Regions from separate parts of the Thalassotalea hakodatensis genome, predicted to be linked through region 2. Evidence: predicted binding sites of a transcription regulator. Region 2 holds the regulator's gene; each other region holds the start of a gene.
The links. Region 2 encodes FNR, which switches genes on or off when oxygen is low (the NO sensors DNR and NnrR bind a similar motif). Its sites were predicted from a motif close to TTGATCTAGATCAA; they were not measured.

Region 1: ccmA (cytochrome c biogenesis heme-transporting ATPase CcmA) is a predicted target of FNR. The motif match lies at 2,302-2,315, and genes of this name have one in related genera.
Region 3: hemN (oxygen-independent coproporphyrinogen III oxidase) is a predicted target of FNR. The motif match lies at 2,539-2,552, and genes of this name have one in related genera.
Region 4: QUE72_RS00145 (OmpW/AlkL family protein) is a predicted target of FNR. The motif match lies at 2,469-2,482, and genes of this name have one in related genera.

The regions. Positions count from the first base shown of each region.
Region 1 covers NZ_AP027365.1:510,166-514,385, reverse strand. Annotated here, with positions in the region: gene QUE72_RS02185 (DsbE family thiol:disulfide interchange protein) at 1-131, opposite strand, end outside; gene QUE72_RS02180 (heme lyase CcmF/NrfE family subunit) at 124-2,106, opposite strand; gene ccmA (cytochrome c biogenesis heme-transporting ATPase CcmA) at 2,380-3,021, shown strand; gene ccmB (heme exporter protein CcmB) at 3,030-3,728, shown strand; gene QUE72_RS02165 (heme ABC transporter permease) at 3,729-4,220, shown strand, end outside.
Region 2 covers NZ_AP027365.1:1,925,907-1,930,126, forward strand. Annotated here, with positions in the region: gene QUE72_RS08440 (IS110 family RNA-guided transposase) at 1-661, shown strand, start outside; gene uspE (universal stress protein UspE) at 1,053-1,982, opposite strand; gene fnr (fumarate/nitrate reduction transcriptional regulator Fnr) at 2,344-3,063, opposite strand; gene QUE72_RS08455 (sulfite exporter TauE/SafE family protein) at 3,098-3,766, opposite strand; gene ccoS (cbb3-type cytochrome oxidase assembly protein CcoS) at 3,756-3,959, opposite strand; gene QUE72_RS08465 (heavy metal translocating P-type ATPase) at 3,970-4,220, opposite strand, start outside.
Region 3 covers NZ_AP027365.1:4,004,143-4,008,362, reverse strand. Annotated here, with positions in the region: gene QUE72_RS17780 (winged helix-turn-helix domain-containing protein) at 1-1,091, shown strand, start outside; gene hemN (oxygen-independent coproporphyrinogen III oxidase) at 1,084-2,454, opposite strand; gene QUE72_RS17770 (DUF2489 domain-containing protein) at 2,579-3,088, opposite strand; gene yihI (Der GTPase-activating protein YihI) at 3,101-3,676, opposite strand.
Region 4 covers NZ_AP027365.1:28,937-33,156, reverse strand. Annotated here, with positions in the region: gene QUE72_RS00165 (gamma carbonic anhydrase family protein) at 1-1, shown strand, start outside; gene QUE72_RS00160 (hypothetical protein) at 10-243, opposite strand; gene aroE (shikimate dehydrogenase) at 247-1,065, opposite strand; gene QUE72_RS00150 (group II truncated hemoglobin) at 1,089-1,520, shown strand; gene QUE72_RS00145 (OmpW/AlkL family protein) at 1,650-2,351, opposite strand; gene QUE72_RS00140 (GGDEF domain-containing protein) at 2,583-3,572, shown strand; gene QUE72_RS00135 (diacylglycerol kinase) at 3,605-3,976, opposite strand; gene hemF (oxygen-dependent coproporphyrinogen oxidase) at 3,981-4,220, opposite strand, start outside.

The DNA of each region.
Region 1 (4,220 bases), 1.4 Mb from region 2:
GAAAACGTTGGTATGGGCTTACCTATCAATGCCGAGGGTAACTCCTGAGGATTCAACGATAAACCACGATACAAAACAACACCTAAAGCAATAAACAGTACTAGAGGAATAAAACGGATTATTTTATTCATTATTTCCTCCCTCGATAACGGTTTGGTTTGTGTTTACATTCGCAGACTTTTTACGGCGGTAACGTTTATCTAACATCGCCAGAAAACCACCTATCCCCATAAAAATAGCCCCTAACCAAATCCAACGAACAAATGGTTTATAATGAATCCGCACTGCCCAAGCATTGTCAGGTAAAGGATCCCCTAGTGCTACATATACATCCCTAAAAAGTCCTGGATCTATGCCAGCTTCGGTCATACCCATTGTTTGAACAAGATAGGTTCTGCGTTCAGGTTTCAATAAGGCAACGAATTCGCCATTTTTAGTGACTTCTAATTGCCCTTGCTCAGCAGTATAATTTGGCCCTTTCACGGGAATAACACCATTTAAGGTAACATCGTACCCAGAAACATGTACCGATTCGCCATAGTGCATTTTTACACTCACTTCTTTTTCATAAATGGACACCAAGGTAACACCCACAATGGTAACCGCGATGCCCATATGCGCAGCCGTCATTCCCCATTGACTCAATGAAATACGTGAAAATTGATAACCTGACTTACCTTGTTTAGCTTGGTTTCTTAAATCTTTTATCACCACGAGTGAAACCCAGAAAGCGAGGGTCATTCCAAAGCTTGCTAATAAGTTAATCTCGCCGGCATATACCAATGGAAATAATATGCCTAATACGATACTTGCAATCGAAGGTTTAGTAATTTGCTTTCGCAACTCCCCTTTTTTCGCTTTTTTCCAGCGAATCAGCGGCCCTATACCCATCGCAAGAAATAACACACTCATAATTGGTACAAACACCGCATTAAAATAAGGGGGACCAACAGATATTTTTCCAAGACCTGCTGCATCAATCATTAATGGATACAACGTACCAAGTAATACCGTTATCGAGGCAACCACTAGGATAATATTACACAATAATAATGCCGTTTCGCGTGAGTAAAATGAGAAACGACTAAAGCTAGAAACATTGGATGCTCTAAAGGCGAACAAGATCAACGAACCACCAACAGCAATCGCTAATAGTAGTAAAATAAACATGCCACGCGTTGGATCAGAGGCAAAAGAATGTACTGATGTGATTACACCAGAACGGACTAAAAATGTACCTAATAAGCTTAAACTAAAAGCAAATATAGCAAGTAGCACGGTCCAGTTCCTAAACGCGCCGCGCTTTTCAGTTACCGCTAATGAATGCAATAATGCCGTACCCACAAGCCACGGCATAAACGAGGCGTTTTCAACGGGATCCCAGAACCACCAACCACCCCAGCCTAATTCGTAGTATGCCCACCAACTGCCTAATGCAATACCCAGAGTAAGGAATATCCATGCTGCGGTTACCCAAGGACGGGCCCATCTAGCCCAGGCAGCGTCTAGCTTTCCACACATTAATGCCGCTATTGCAAAAGCAAAGGCAACTGCAAAACCTACATACCCTAAATACAACATGGGCGGATGAATAATTAAGCCTACATCTTGCAGTAATGGGTTTAGATCACGCCCCTCTAACGGAACAATCGGCCATAAGCGTTCAAAGGGGTTCGATGTTAAAATGGTAAACAACATAAACCCTACTGACACCATACCTAATATAGCAAGTACTCGCGCGATAAATCCTTCATCAATACCTTTGCTAAATTTAGCGACCGCCATTGTCCATGCCGTTAACGAAAAAACCCACAGTAATAAGGAGCCTTCATGACCTCCCCACACTGCACTGATTTTAAAATAATAAGGTAATAACGAATTAGAATGACCAGCAATATATTTAACAGAGAAGTCATCAATAACGAATAAATACGCTAGTATGATGAGACTAAGCCCGGTAAACACAAACATCCCTAAGGTAAGGGGCTTTGCATAACCAACAAGGATAGGTTGTCGTGTAAAAACACCAATAAGTGGAACGATACTTAAACAGATGGCAAACGCCAATCCTAATATTAAGGCAAAGTGCCCCAATTCAGGGATCATAAAACTTCTCCGATAGCGCTTATAAGGCAGACTAACACACTGTCACCATCAAAAATTGGCTGATGAAGTAAAATGCGTAGGCCAAAAATTGCTGCAATTCTACCACCGTTTCGCTAAAAAAAGCAGTAATCTTGCGTTAAGTTGCATATATTTTGCGAACGAAAGCAATGGTATAATAAATTACTTACTTGGTGTAGGATCTAGATCAAACTAACGTGTGTGATTTAGATTACACTAGCAACAATTTCAATAACGTAACAAACGAACCATTTCATGAGTCACTGTGACGATACCCTTTTAGAAACGCGAAACTTAACCTGTATAAGAGAAGATAGAGTGCTTTTTGAAGCGCTTAACTTTACAGTAAAGCGCGGTGATATTATACAAGTAGAAGGGCCAAATGGCGCAGGAAAAACAAGCTTATTGCGTATTTTAGCAGGCTTATCCTCTCCTTATGAGGGGCAAGTCTATTTTGCAGGGAAACCTATTCGAACTTGTGAAGAATATTTTCACCAAAATATGCTTTACCTTGGCCACCAGGTTGGCGTTAAAGATGAATTAACCGCCGAAGAAAATTTAGCTTTCTCCTTAGCATTGCATGGATTACCTATTCAAAAAGCCGAAGAGACGCTCTCAGAAGTTAATTTATTAGGCTTTGAAGATGCTCTTGCTTCCCATTTAAGTGCTGGTCAACACCGAAGAATAGCGTTAGCACAATTATGGCAAACCCCAGCGAAACTATGGATTTTAGATGAACCATTTACCGCAATTGACAAAAAAGGGGTATTAAAGCTAGAACAGCTTATAAAAGAACACGCTAACAATGGTGGGGCTGTTATTTTGACCACGCATCAAGACTTACAAATGCCCATTAGTTGCTATCAAAAGCTTACGCTTGAATATAGGTTTTTCTAGGTTAATCTATGAGTAAAGAAATCAATACTTCAATTTCATATCGGCGGGTTTTTTACACCGTATTTAAGCGCGATCTCACTATTGCTTTCCGTCATAAAGATGATATTGCTAACCCATTATTATTTTTTATTTTGGTTGTCACGCTTTTTCCTCTTGGCATTGGTCCTGAGCCTAATATGCTTGCTAGAATAGCGCCCGGCATTATTTGGGTTGCTGCTTTACTAGCCACACTCTTATCGTTAGACCGCCTCTTTAAAAGTGATCATGCCGATGGCGCTCTTGAGCAAATGCTGTTAAGCCCAAGCCCAACATTTATTATTGTACTCGCTAAAATATGCGCACATTGGATCATCAGCGGTTTACCCCTGATTTTAATTTCACCATTACTCGCGGTATTATTGTATCTTCCTGAAAATGCATATGGGGCATTATTATTAACCTTGCTTATTGGAACCCCTGTATTAAGTTTTATCGGCGCAATTGGTGTTGCGTTAACCGTTGGCGTTAAAAAAGGTGGAGTGTTACTGAGTTTGTTAATTTTACCTTTATATATCCCATTATTAATTTTTGCGACAAGTGCAATAGATACTGCAGCAATGAACTTACCCTACACGGGACAACTTGCTATAATCGGCGCACTTTTTATCGGTTCTGTTACGCTTTCACCATTTGCTGTGAGCGCAGCATTAAAAGTGAGTACTAACTAAATGTGGAAATGGTTACACCCATACGCTAACCCTGAAAAAACTTTTCAATTAACAGAAAAGCTAACACCTTGGTTTGGCTATTTAGCAATGATTTTATTAACCGTTGGAATGACGTGGGCGCTTTTATTTGTGCCACCTGATTACCAACAAGGTAATAGTTTTCGAATTTTTTACATCCATGTTCCATCTGCCATTCTTTCACTCAGTGCGTATGTGGCAATGGCAATTATTGCTTTTAGTGCCCTCGTATGGCAATTAAAGTTAGCTGACGCTTCAGTTGCAGCCATTGCACCTGTTGGTGCAGCATTAACCGCAGTTGCGCTATTCACCGGTGCCGCTTGGGGTAAACCCACATGGGGTACATGGTGGGTATGGGATGCCAGATTAACCTCGCAATTAATTCAGTTATTTCTTTATTTAGGCGTTATCGCTTTACACAATGCTTTTGAAGATAAAGCTCAGGGAAGTAAAGCTGCAGGCATTTTAGCAATA
Region 2 (4,220 bases):
TCAACTTTTACATCGAATCAGAGAACGACGAATAAAATTTAGAACCGCATTAATCAATCAAACTCGAGGGTTATTAGCTGAGTACGGTATAAGTATCGCTCAAGGGGCAAATCAAGTGAGAAAAGCTGTACCTGATATTTTAGAAGATGCAGAGAATAAACTCACCGTGTTATCACGCAGACATATATCCAATTTGTATGACGAATTAACTGGACTCGATGAGCAAATCAAGGCATTAGACAAAGAGCTAAGTACACTTAGTAAGACAAAGAAAGTATGCGAAAGATTAAAAACAATGACAGGGATAGGCGCTATCATCGCAACGGCTTTTTATAGCGCAGTTGGTGATGGAAAAGCGTTTAAAAATGGCCGTCATGTTGCTGCATGGCTTGGTTTAGTGGCCAAACAGCATACAACGGGAGACAACCCAAACTTAAAAGGCATTAGTAAACGAGGGAATACTTATTTACGAACCCAACTCATTAACGGTGCCAGGGCTGCATTAGTAAAAGCAGGGAATAAAACCGATAAAGTGAGTCAGTGGGCGAGTAGTCTACGTGAACGACTGCCGTTTAATAAAGCGGTAGTGGCCTTAGCCAATAAGATGGCAAGAATGGCATGGGCTATGGTTGTTAAGGAAGAAGATTATAAGTTTGCTTAAAGCAAACAATCACAGATAAAACGGAATAACATTCAAAAGCAAAAATTGCAAAGATAGATATTGACGGAAAACGGTTCAGAGCCGCTCTATTAAAACCTGATAATACCAAGGGCTGTTAGAAGCCGTCGAGATTGATAAGGTAATAGGGGCGGATATCCATCAGGGCTAGAGCGGATAAATCCGCTCATAAAAAAGCCGAATATATGGCAGCAATGAACTTTGAAACCCTATCAATTACTATCTTGCAATCGGAGAGAGTCCATATAGGTATTAAAGCGTTAGAGCTAATGAATATTGTTTATTATTGTTATTATTTAACGATAAGAAGGCCTACAAACATAAGCCTTCGTTAAATAGTTATTTGCTCAATAACAATGAAATTTTGGATAGATTAATCTTGTAAAGGGGATTTGTATCCTTCAGGTTTTAAAGCTAATACATCACAATTTAATCGGTCAATAACATGCTCAGCAGTATTTCCAATTAACGCAGCAGAAATTCCCGTTCTCCCTATTGTTCCTAAAACGACGAGTTCTGCATCAAGTTGTTGAGAGACTTCTTCAATCACATCTTCTGGTAACCCTTCTCTTACATGGGTATTTTCAGTTGAAATACTGTATTTAGTCGCGTGATTTTGCATGGCTTGTTGATGATGTTGTCGCATTGAATCATTGTATTCGTTGGCGTTAAATTCAGGAATTTCAATTGCAATGTTTACCGGTGTTCCTGGGTATGAATTCACTAAATGCACATTACCTTGGATGATATTGCCAAGTAGAACAGCCTCTTGAGTGATTATATCATTTAACGAGGTATGCTCTGACTCGTCACTACCCACATTAACTGACGCAACAATATTACCATTTGCAGGCCAACTATGATCTTTCACCAACAAAACAGGACAAGGGCATTTTCTTAAAATATGCCAATCAGTAGGTGTAAAGATAACGGACTTCAACTTGTCATGCTCATGGGTACCTTTGATGACAATATCAACGTTGTGATGAATCGCTTGTTCAATAATGGGTTCGAATGGTCTGTTGTGCCATACAACTTGGTGGTTGATTGTTAGGCCTTGATGGTTTTCTTGGGCGATAATATTTTCAAGCCATGTTTTACGGTCATCAATTAATGATTGACGCATTGCTTCGCGCTCATCACTTGATAGCATGGTAGTCATTTCATAAGAAAAATCATAAATAGACAGAAACGCGACAATATTGCCCTGTGTTTTATGAGCAAGTTCTATTGCACGTTTTAGTGCTTTTTGCTCTTCAGTAGTAGGATCTATGACTGCTAAAATCTTTTGATATTTTTCCATTGTTGACTCCAAAATAGTGTCTTTAATGATTAATTATAGTTAGGGTCTGTTGATTTTTCTCGTTTATTTTTGCAGCCGTTTACGGGTATTTAGATAAGGCATTGCGATTAATGTGTGGTTATTCCTCATGAAAAAGCAATAACGCAGTATACATATCAAAAAACGCTGCCTTTAGGCTAAACCAAACGCTATCTCTTTATCATTGTTCGCCATTTACATGGAATAACCACACAACATTGCTAGCGCCTTGAACAAAAAGGGTTAGTTAATCTCGAAAATTCGACAGACCCAGTATAGAGTGAAGCGCATTATAATTTGTTGTTTTAAATCAAAGATAAAGTAAACAGTAACGTGTACATATTTATAGTGCAGCACACGCATTTAACTTGTCAATATCAACGATAGTGATCAACTTGCCGTTAACGACAATAAGATTATTTTTATGAAAACGATTGAGCAATCGGCTGATAGTTTCAACGGTTAAGCCAATATAATTACCGATATCGCTTCTCGTCATTGTTAGTCTAAACTCTGTGGGTGATAAGTTACGTTCTTGATATCGCTTACTTAAACTTGAAAGAAAAGTGGCTAAACGTTGTTCAGCATTTTTTCGGTTTAATAACGTTAACATTGCCTGATCTGTTTTTATTTCAGAACTCATCATGCGTAATATTTGTTTTTTCAATTTTGGCATCGAATTAGACAAAGAGTCTAAGGTTTTGTAAGGAATTTCACAGACCATTGAGGTTTCTAATGCCGTAGCAAAACTTGAGTGCTCAGATAACGCGATAGCTTCAAATCCAAGTAAGTCACCGGCTAAATGAAACCCGGTAATTTGTGCTTCACCATTTTCATTAATGGTAAATGTTTTAAATGTACCTGAACGGACAGCATACAACGACGTCATTTTATCGCCATCATGAAATAATTGTTCGCCTTTATGAATAGGGCGTTTACGATTGATGATATTATCTAATGTTTGCAACTCTTGTTCGTTTAACGAAAAGGGTAGGCAAAGTTCACTCAAACTACAGCTTTGACAATGTATGTGCTGTTGACCGGGGCAATGTTGATTATTCATAACGTTCCTACATTAGACAATTGACTGCATAGTATTAAAACAAGAGTTGGTATGCAACGTTAAGTGTAAATATGCCATAACAAATTAAACCTAACGCAATTAAACGACGAATCCACAATTTTTTAAACAAAACGGTGATTGTTTGAAAGCCTAACGAAACGGTTAACAATGCTGGAAGGGTACCGACGCCGAAGAAAAACATAATGGCCATACCGTCTATTGCATTGCCTGCAGCAATTGACCAGGTTAATGTCGAATAAATTAAACCACAGGGAAGCCAGCCCCAGAGCATGCCTAATCCTAAAGCTTTGGGTGTAGAATCAATTGGCAGTAAATGTTTAGAAATAGGTTGAAGTTTCTGCCAAAGAGTACGGCCTAATTTCTCAACGCGATTAAGCCAAAATAACCATTGCCCTATGTATAGACCTAATAAAATAAGGAAAAAACCAGCGATAAATTTTAGGGATATCACAGGTAACCCTAAGGCTTTAATACCAAGTGAGCCGGTAAAGCCTGCAATTAACCCGAGAAATGAATAGGTGAAAATTCTTCCTATGTTGTAAGCGGCAACAAAATAAAAAGATTTCCTACTGTGCTGTTTAACAGCAGCGGTTAACATAGACGATATACCACCGCACATGCCAATACAGTGTCCAGCACCAAGTATGCCAATGAGAAACGCTGAAAAATAATCAAGAGTCATTTTGAGATGTTTCTTGTTTATCTTTACTTTTACTGTTTTCTACGGTGTTATTTTTGTCATCTTCAAAAAGAATACTTAATCCTTGTTTTTCTAGGTCGTCGAACTGATCAGACTTTACTGCCCAAAAGAATAGGTAAATACCTAGTGCTGTTAATAAAATAGCGATAGGGATAAGTACGTAAATAACACTCATAAGCTTTGGTTTATTTCACTTTTAATAATCGTAACGAATTAGTGATGACCAGTATTGAACTTAATGACATACCGATCACCGCCATGTATGGTGTAATATACCCACATACTGCTAATGGTAATACAATCGCGTTATACCCGAAAGCCCATCCATAGTTTTGCCAAATAATATGCTTGGTTTTTAACGCGACTTTTCGTAGTAAATTAATTGACGTTAAACGATTGTTTAGCAAAATAACATCAGCACCACTTTTCGCAATTT
Region 3 (4,220 bases), 2.1 Mb from region 2:
CAGAAAATAAATTATTAATCTCATCTCCCGACCAACAACAATGGGAAGGTTTTTATCAGTTAGATATAGAACGCGATAAATTAACCTTTTTATTTAAACTAAACGCTTATGTTTGTTGTGCGATATGGAGCCATGATGGCAACCATGTCGTCATGATGGGCGAACACCCCGCTTATGAATTGATTCGTTATCGCTTAACGGGGAAAAAAGAAGGCGTTATTTATTCTGGCACACGTGTTATTCGTGCTCCAAGAAGGCACATTAATGGACAAGATTATTTGTTTTCAGCAGGTAATAAGAATATAGATATTGCGTTATTAGCGCTAGACACTAAACAACAAGTGATGATTGCTGACAGTTCGGTAAATGAGCAATTTTCTCGTTTTTCCCATCATTCGAATCAGGTTGCTTATATATCATTAGCGACTGGCCACGAAGAAGTATGGCTCACTGATCTTAATCGTTTAACTCGCCGGAAACTCACTCACTTTAATGATGATAGGCATTACTTAGATTTACGTTGGTCGCCTGATGACCGTTATTTAATGGCACTAACATTAAATGAAATTCACTTGATCTCGTTGGAAGATGGAACGTTTATTCGACTGAAAATACCTCAAAATGAAATTAGAGGGGTATCATTTAAGCGCAATAGTGTTATCGCTTACAGTGTTAAAGTCGATGAACGATGGCAAGTGCACTTTTATGACTTGAAAACAGATTCCGTATCTAAAGCTGAACGTCGTTGGCAGTATGTACATTTTAGTGATAAAGAACAAAATACTTTATGGCTAGATCAGCAACATCAACTATTCGTCGGGAATATGAATAAGGAACTAGTGAACAATCTTGAGCTTGCTAACTATGTGATGAATGGACGTCAATTTAATTTGCGTAAAAGGGGCCTGTATTGGTATTGGTTTGATAGCAATAGGCAAGAGATTCTATCGCTGTTAAGTGAAAATGATAGTATACAACCACTGGTTAAAACACGTATTAGTGACTTTGATATTGCAGAGGGACAGCTAAGTTACAGCCAAGCCAATCAAAATAATGTTGATATTTATCAAACATACAAAGCGACTAAATAACACGGGAAAAGCGTTGTTGATTCAAATGCTGTTTCATATATACATCGAAACTCATGGCAATTATTCGAATTAATAATCGTGCCCGTTGATTAATGTTAATGCGTTGTCTTGTTATTGATACTAAATCATCGTTGATGAAACAGGCGAGTGTTTGTAATTCATCGGCAAAGTATTGATCAAAACAAATGGAAAATTGATTTTCGATAGCTGTTTTATCAATATACATATTACACATTAGTGACTTGATTACTTGGCCACGAATGACATCGTCTTGTGTTAATGTTAGCCCTTTAGTTATCGCTTGCCCTTGTACATCAATAGCACGGTAATATTGTTTTAATTCTTTTTCGTTTTGGCTATAGCTATTTCCAATAGCGCTGATTGAAGAGACACCTAGTCCGAGTAAATCGCAGCTACCCTGAGTGGTATATCCCTGAAAATTACGGTGTAAGGTGCCTTCGCGCTGCGCTATAGCCAGTTCATCATCAGGCTTAGCAAAGTGATCCATACCAATAAATTCATAACCATATTGACATAATCGTTCAATAGCTAATTTCATCAAGGCAAATTTTTCTTGTGCATTAGGTAACCACTCATCACGTAGTTTACGTTGAGAAGCGAAACGACTCGGCAGGTGTGCATAACTAAACAATGAAATGCGATCTACGCTCATTTCGTAGACTTTATCGATAGTCTTACTGAATGTTCCTGGTGTTTGATGTGGTAAGCCATAGATCAAATCAACATTTACTGAACGAAAGCCTAGCCGTTTTGCTCGCGCAATAATACTGGCAATAAAGTCGGTTGACTGCGTACGATTAATTGCTTGTTGTACTTTACCGTCAACATCTTGCACGCCAATGCTTAAACGATTAAAGCCTAATTCGTATAAATGATCGATTAACTCAAGATCAATTTCACGGGGGTCAATTTCAATGCTCATCTCAATGTCTTCTAAAAACGAAAATGCTTTTTTTAAATGATATACAAGAAAGCTCAATTGATTTTTAGTTAAAAAGCTTGGTGTGCCTCCACCCAAATGTAATTGTTTAACCTGATATTTTTGGAATAGCGGCGCTTTTGTTTTTAACTCTTTTATTAAATAATCAAGATAAATATCTGCTTTATCACGTTGTCTCGTAACCACTTTATTACAACCACAGTAGTAGCATAATGAGTGGCAAAACGGGATGTGAACATAAAGCGATAACGTATTATTCTTTGAGTTTTCTATCGCAGAAGCCAAATCAATAGCAGTAAAGTGATCATGAAATTCAAGCGCGGTTGGGTATGAAGTATAGCGCGGTCCACTGGTATTATATTTTCCCAGTAATGTTTGATCAAAATACAGTTCAGTTTGCATTAGTTTAGCCTTTACGATGTTTGACAGTCGAGTGTTCAAAAGGGGTAGAACACTCGTATTTTATCAATGCAGGTAAAAAACTTTTTGATCAAGCGCAAGCTTTACATATAAATGTGGTTAGTAACTATGCTGCGCTGTTAACTTCTTCGTTAAGGGTTGAAATACGTTCATTAGCGTATTGGTGTAACAGCTCGATATCTTGATGAATGCTTGGTTGTAATCGACTTTCTGCTTTCATTCTGACTAAATCAAGTTTCATGCGTTCACGTTTTTCAAGCTTTTTACGTTCTTCAAGAATTGGCATGTGCTTAATTGCATTGTATAACTCAAAAATGCTTGGAAACTCACTAGCAAGTTTACTCGATGTTTTTAATGAGTCGAGTAATACGCTTAAACGCCAACAACCTTCTGATAACTCACATTGCTCCTCTTTCATTGCTCGGACAATGATCACAACACTATCGAGTATCTTCTTGTCATGCGCACGCAACTTTTCTTGTTGTTGTTTTTGTGCACTTTGTTGCGTTTTTTTTTGCTGGTTTACTTGCTTTAATAACATGCCTGCATAAAAAGCAAGCGCTGCGATTATTAGGCCGCCAATAACGGATAATTCGAGCCAATATTGTTCAAACATAATGTTCCTGTGTTATTGATAATCTGAAAAATCTTGTTTATCGAGGGTATCCCATAAAGCGTCATCATCTTTTGGTGACTGATGGCTCTCTTCTTCCTCATCAGTTAAGCCAAGCTGCTCGCTGATGGCTTGGTGCTTATCCATTAACTGATTGTAGTAATCAATTTCTTGCTCAGTTAAGGCCATGTCTTGTTCTTGCTTACCAAGGATAACCTGTAAAGCTTCGTCTTGTTCGATATTGTTTAATTCTTTGTTAAGTTCAGCGGTGTTATCAACATGATTTACCTCGCGAATTGGTGCAACACGAGGTGATGACTCTGGCTTATATTTCGGTTTAGCCGCCGACGGTTGATTGTCAGTTGTGCCTAACGCAATGGGTTTTTTACTGCCAATACGTGGGTCTTTATTATGCTGCGCTTGTTGCGGAGTATTTTTACTATCTCGAGCTTCTTGTTGTCGATTACCTGGCTTTTTGCCTTTTTGTTTCTTCGGTTTTTTATCTTTTAGCTCTGCAAGTTGCTGTTTTTCTTGCTTAGATAACCTTACTGGCGCGGCTGAAGGTTTTCTAGATTTCTTTTTACGTGTCATAAGGCTTACGTTAACGATGAATATTACCTACTATTTTACTGTAGATTTACGCTTGAGGGTAATTATTCTGATGATAGAAAGAAAAAACGATGGCAATGCCATCGCTTTAGGAGAATTATTGTCATATAAACTCGACAAAATGCATGTTCCAATTTAGTGTGATCCGTTACTTTGGTAACAATCCCTGTATGTCTCTAACAGTGTTCCCGTTTATTATTACTAGCTTCCCTTGGTGTTTCTACTTATCGGTCGTCCTGACTCTTTCTTAGGCTTTCCTTATTATCCTCCTGGACTTAATTGTCATCAATCCTGATGAAGATTAAACCATCCCTATTAGCAATAAAGTAATACTACAAAGAGTATTTTTTAGCTTCCTAATTGCGTATTCAGTTCCATTTTGTATTTGGCTACCAATCAGTAGCTTTCATTACTTTACCGAATTAAATCTGTTAAGCAAGTGTTAAATTGGTTAAAAATACATCATTTTAATGAAAATTCGTTAACTTAATGTTTTGCAAGAATATTAAAAATTGGAAAGCCATTA
Region 4 (4,220 bases), 1.9 Mb from region 2:
AAGATACCTTTAAATATCATAAATATGAATTTCACCGTGCTCTGGCTCATTCTTTTCTAGCCAAAGCTCGGTGATCTCTTCAAGATCATATTTAGTACATTGATCAATGCTGGCTAGATGCTTCAAGTTAGGAGAATGAAAATAAATCGTGATCAATTCACCTGCTTGCAACCCAGTCATGCACCACACATTCTTTTCTTGGTTAAAAACTAAGTCATCGTTGAATAAAATGGCTTGATTCATTGTTTATATTAATTCCGCTCGTAAATTAGCTAACACGCTTTTAGTTTCTGGCATAACTTGACGCCAAATTTCAAAAGCAACCGCAGCCTGCCCCACTAACATTCCTAATCCATCAACCGCTTTTGCACTATTATTATCAAGCGCCCACTGACAAAAGATAGTTGGTTCATTGCGATACGCCATATCATATGCAAGGGTGTTATTGGTAAATATTTGTGTCGGCACAGATGGCAATTCATTAAATAAACTCGCAGATGTTGAATTAATGACAATATCAAACCCCGCTTCGAGAACTAATGATTCTTGCGAAAGCGCCTCTATATTACCATAGGATTTAAATCGTTCAGCTAATGCTTTTGCTTTAGCTTCTGTTCTATTAACAATCACCAATTTTTCTGGCATGCAGTCCAACAACGGTTTAATCACCCCGCGAGAGGCCCCCCCAGCTCCAATTAATAGAATGCGTCCTTGCAAGTTGGCGTTATTGGCTTTTAAGTCTTCCACTAACCCAGGGCCGTCGGTATTATCTCCAATAATAGTACCATTTTCATTGAACGTTAATGTATTGACTGCACCAGCAAGCTCAGCGCCTTTAGACAAAGTAGTTGCTAGCTTATAGGCTTGCTCTTTATAGGGAGCAGTAACATTACAGCCTTTTGCACCGCTAGCGATAAAATATTTAACTGCAGCACAAAAATCATCATGCTCTGGTTTTATTGCGTTATACTGCAACGCTTGGCCTGATTGTTCAGCAAATTGTTGATGTATAAATGGTGATTTAGATTGACTAATTGGGTTACCAAAAACAGCGTATTTGTCCATAAAATTATCAGAAGGTTATCACTTTGTTAGGCATTAAAAAGCTTTTATCACAAACAAACAAGTCCAAAATGTTATCTCCTAGTAATACTCCATATATGCTTATTGGACAAGAAGCTGGTACAAGGGCTTTAGCCAATGCCTTTTATGACGAAATGGAAAGTAATATTCACCTGCAAGAATTACTGGCTATTCATAAACAACCACTAGACGATATCAGAGAAAAGTTCTTTCAGTACCTATCTGGTTGGTTAGGCGGACCACCATTATATGAAGAAATTTACGGTCACCCTCGCCTACGCCAACGGCACATGCATGTTGCTGTCACTAAAAAACAAGCGGAGTTATGGTTGTTGTGTATGAACAACGCCGTAAATAAAACAATTGATAATGACTCGTTAAAAAAGCATTTACGTCAATCTTTTACGCAATTGGCATTGCACATGGTGAACCAATAAAAAAGCCACTTATAACATTAAGTGGCTTTTCAAACATTAATAAACACTGTTAATACAATAACCAAACCATAGAGTGGTAAAGCTTAGCGCGCTAAGTTGATCAAGCCTTTAATTCAATTGGTATAAAGCTTAAAACTTGTAACCAACTAATAATGAGAATACGACAGGATCAACGTCGACATCCGCAGAGCCTATAATGTCATCACCAATTTTAAAGGTAGCTTCTGTATCAATATCAATGTAGCGTACAGAAGCATTTAAGTGCCAATTGTCATCTAACTGGTAATCAGCTCCAACTTGTAGTGCGTAACCAAAAGAACCGTCTAACGATAAATCGTTAAAGCCAAGTGATTTCGGCGCTTGTTTAAAGTCTTCATCAAAGAAGATAGTGTAGTTTAAACCTGCACCAACGTATGGTTTAAAAGCAGTGTCACTATCAAAATAATAGATGGCACTGATTGTTGGTGGTAAATGTGTAGTTTCACCTAACGTCGCACCATCAACGTTAACATCAAAGATACCTGACGAAATACCTTGTGGATCGTGAATAGTAATGTCGTGAGTAAACGGCGTTGCTGCTAGTACTTCGATAGCCCAATTATTGTCATAAAAATAAACAAAATTTAAACCTAATTGCGAATTGTCATCTACTGACACCGACAAAGGTGTATTACCACCTAATGCACCAACATAAACACCCGCTTTGTCACTATTTGGGTTAACATTGGTTACACCACCACGTACCACTAGATCACCGGATTGATAGCCTTGCGCAAGAGCACCAACAGATAAACTAGATAAAACCGCTAATGTAATAAGACTTTTTTTCATGAGAGTAACTCCTAAATTATTTGACGGCATCATATGACTTACTCAGCAGCAAAAAATTGATTTAACGCAACATTTTTAGGGTTAATCGAGGGGGAACAGTTCAAACAAACTAATATACTGATCTAAATCAATATTATTGATTATTTCTCGTGAATTTTTGCACAAACATTCACGTTTAAAAATCAACCAGAAATACCTGTGTTATATTTAATGAAAAACATGGGGTTGCTTATGCTAAAAAATCGCCCAGTTCAAGAACAAGTGTTAATAGTACTGTCATTAGCTATAGCGGCTATTCTTGCGCCTTTTGGGGCCTATCGTCTAATACATGCTGATTGGATAATTGGCATCTTTGATATAAGCGTTACGCTTTTACTTATCTTGCTTAGCATCAATGTATATGAGAAACGCCATATTGATGTTGCAAAGAAAGCATTAAGTATTTTTGTTTTTAGTGCCGTATTAATTACCGTTTACTTAAAAGGTAAACCTCAAGCAGTTTGGCTTTACCCTGCTATTCCCCTTATTTTTTATCTAACAACGCCATTAATCGCAGCAAGAGTCACAATCCTATCTATTGCTGTGATGGCATTTTTGATGCACGAAAAAATGCCATTATTTGAACTTATGACCATGATTTTTACTTACTTAGGAACTGGCATATGCTCTTTCGCATTTGGTTATCAATGGCACAAACACCAGCAGGAGCTAATTGCTTTAACCGTTACCGACCCATTGACAAACATAAAAAACCGACGTGCTTTTAATGATGATTTAGCAACATTAACTACAACAATCAAGCATTCTGAAGAACATGTATTACTCATTTTTGACATTGACAACTTCAAACACATCAATGATATTTATGGTCACGATATTGGGGATAACGTGTTAATCAGCATCACAGAAATTGCTCAATCAATATTACCAGAAAACACAGAACTTTATCGCATTGGCGGCGAAGAATTTATCATTATATTTCATGGTATTACACAGAATTCGGCAGAGAAGTTCGCTCATTTATTGCGACACAAAATAGCGTCAGCTGAAATGTTAGAGAATCAGCAAGTGACCATTTCAATTGGCGTAGCTGGGTATCAAGAATCAGGCTATTGTCCCAGTAAGTGGTTCAAACGGGCAGATAAAGCATTGTATCGTGCAAAAGAAAACGGTCGAAATTGTGTATCGTTTGCTAGCTCACCTAAGCCTAAACTTCTTTAATGATTAAAAAGTACAAATAGTAATATAGAACATTAAAATAGTGTATAAACTTTATAACCCCACACCAATACAAAATAACAAATAGCGACAAAAACAGCAGCAGAGCCTAAGTCTTTCGCTAAACCGCTTAATTCATGATGTTCAAGGCTAATGCGATCTATTGCAGCTTCTACCGCAGAATTTAATAACTCAGCGATCATAATGCCCATAATCGCTGACATTAATAACGAAAATTCAATAAAGTTATCAGCAATATAAAGCGCAACAGGAAATAAAAGCAGGAATAAGTACACTTCTTGTCGAAACGCTATCTCATTATTATAAGCAGCTTTTAACCCAACAAAGCTATTTCTTATTGCTGGACCAAAACGTTGTAAGTGACCATATTTAAGTTTTTCTGTCATGCTTTTACTCTGTTAACCACTCTCTAGCTGTTAAATATTTAGAGAGCATTGCTTCATCGCTCCCCTCATCTGGTTGATAGTTATATTCCCACCTTGCAAGTGGCGGCATTGACATTAAAATAGATTCAGTACGTCCACCCGACTGCAAACCAAACAAGGTGCCGCGATCAAACACTAAATTGAATTCCACATAGCGACCACGTCTATATAATTGAAACTGACGATGTTCATCCTGAAAAGGCGT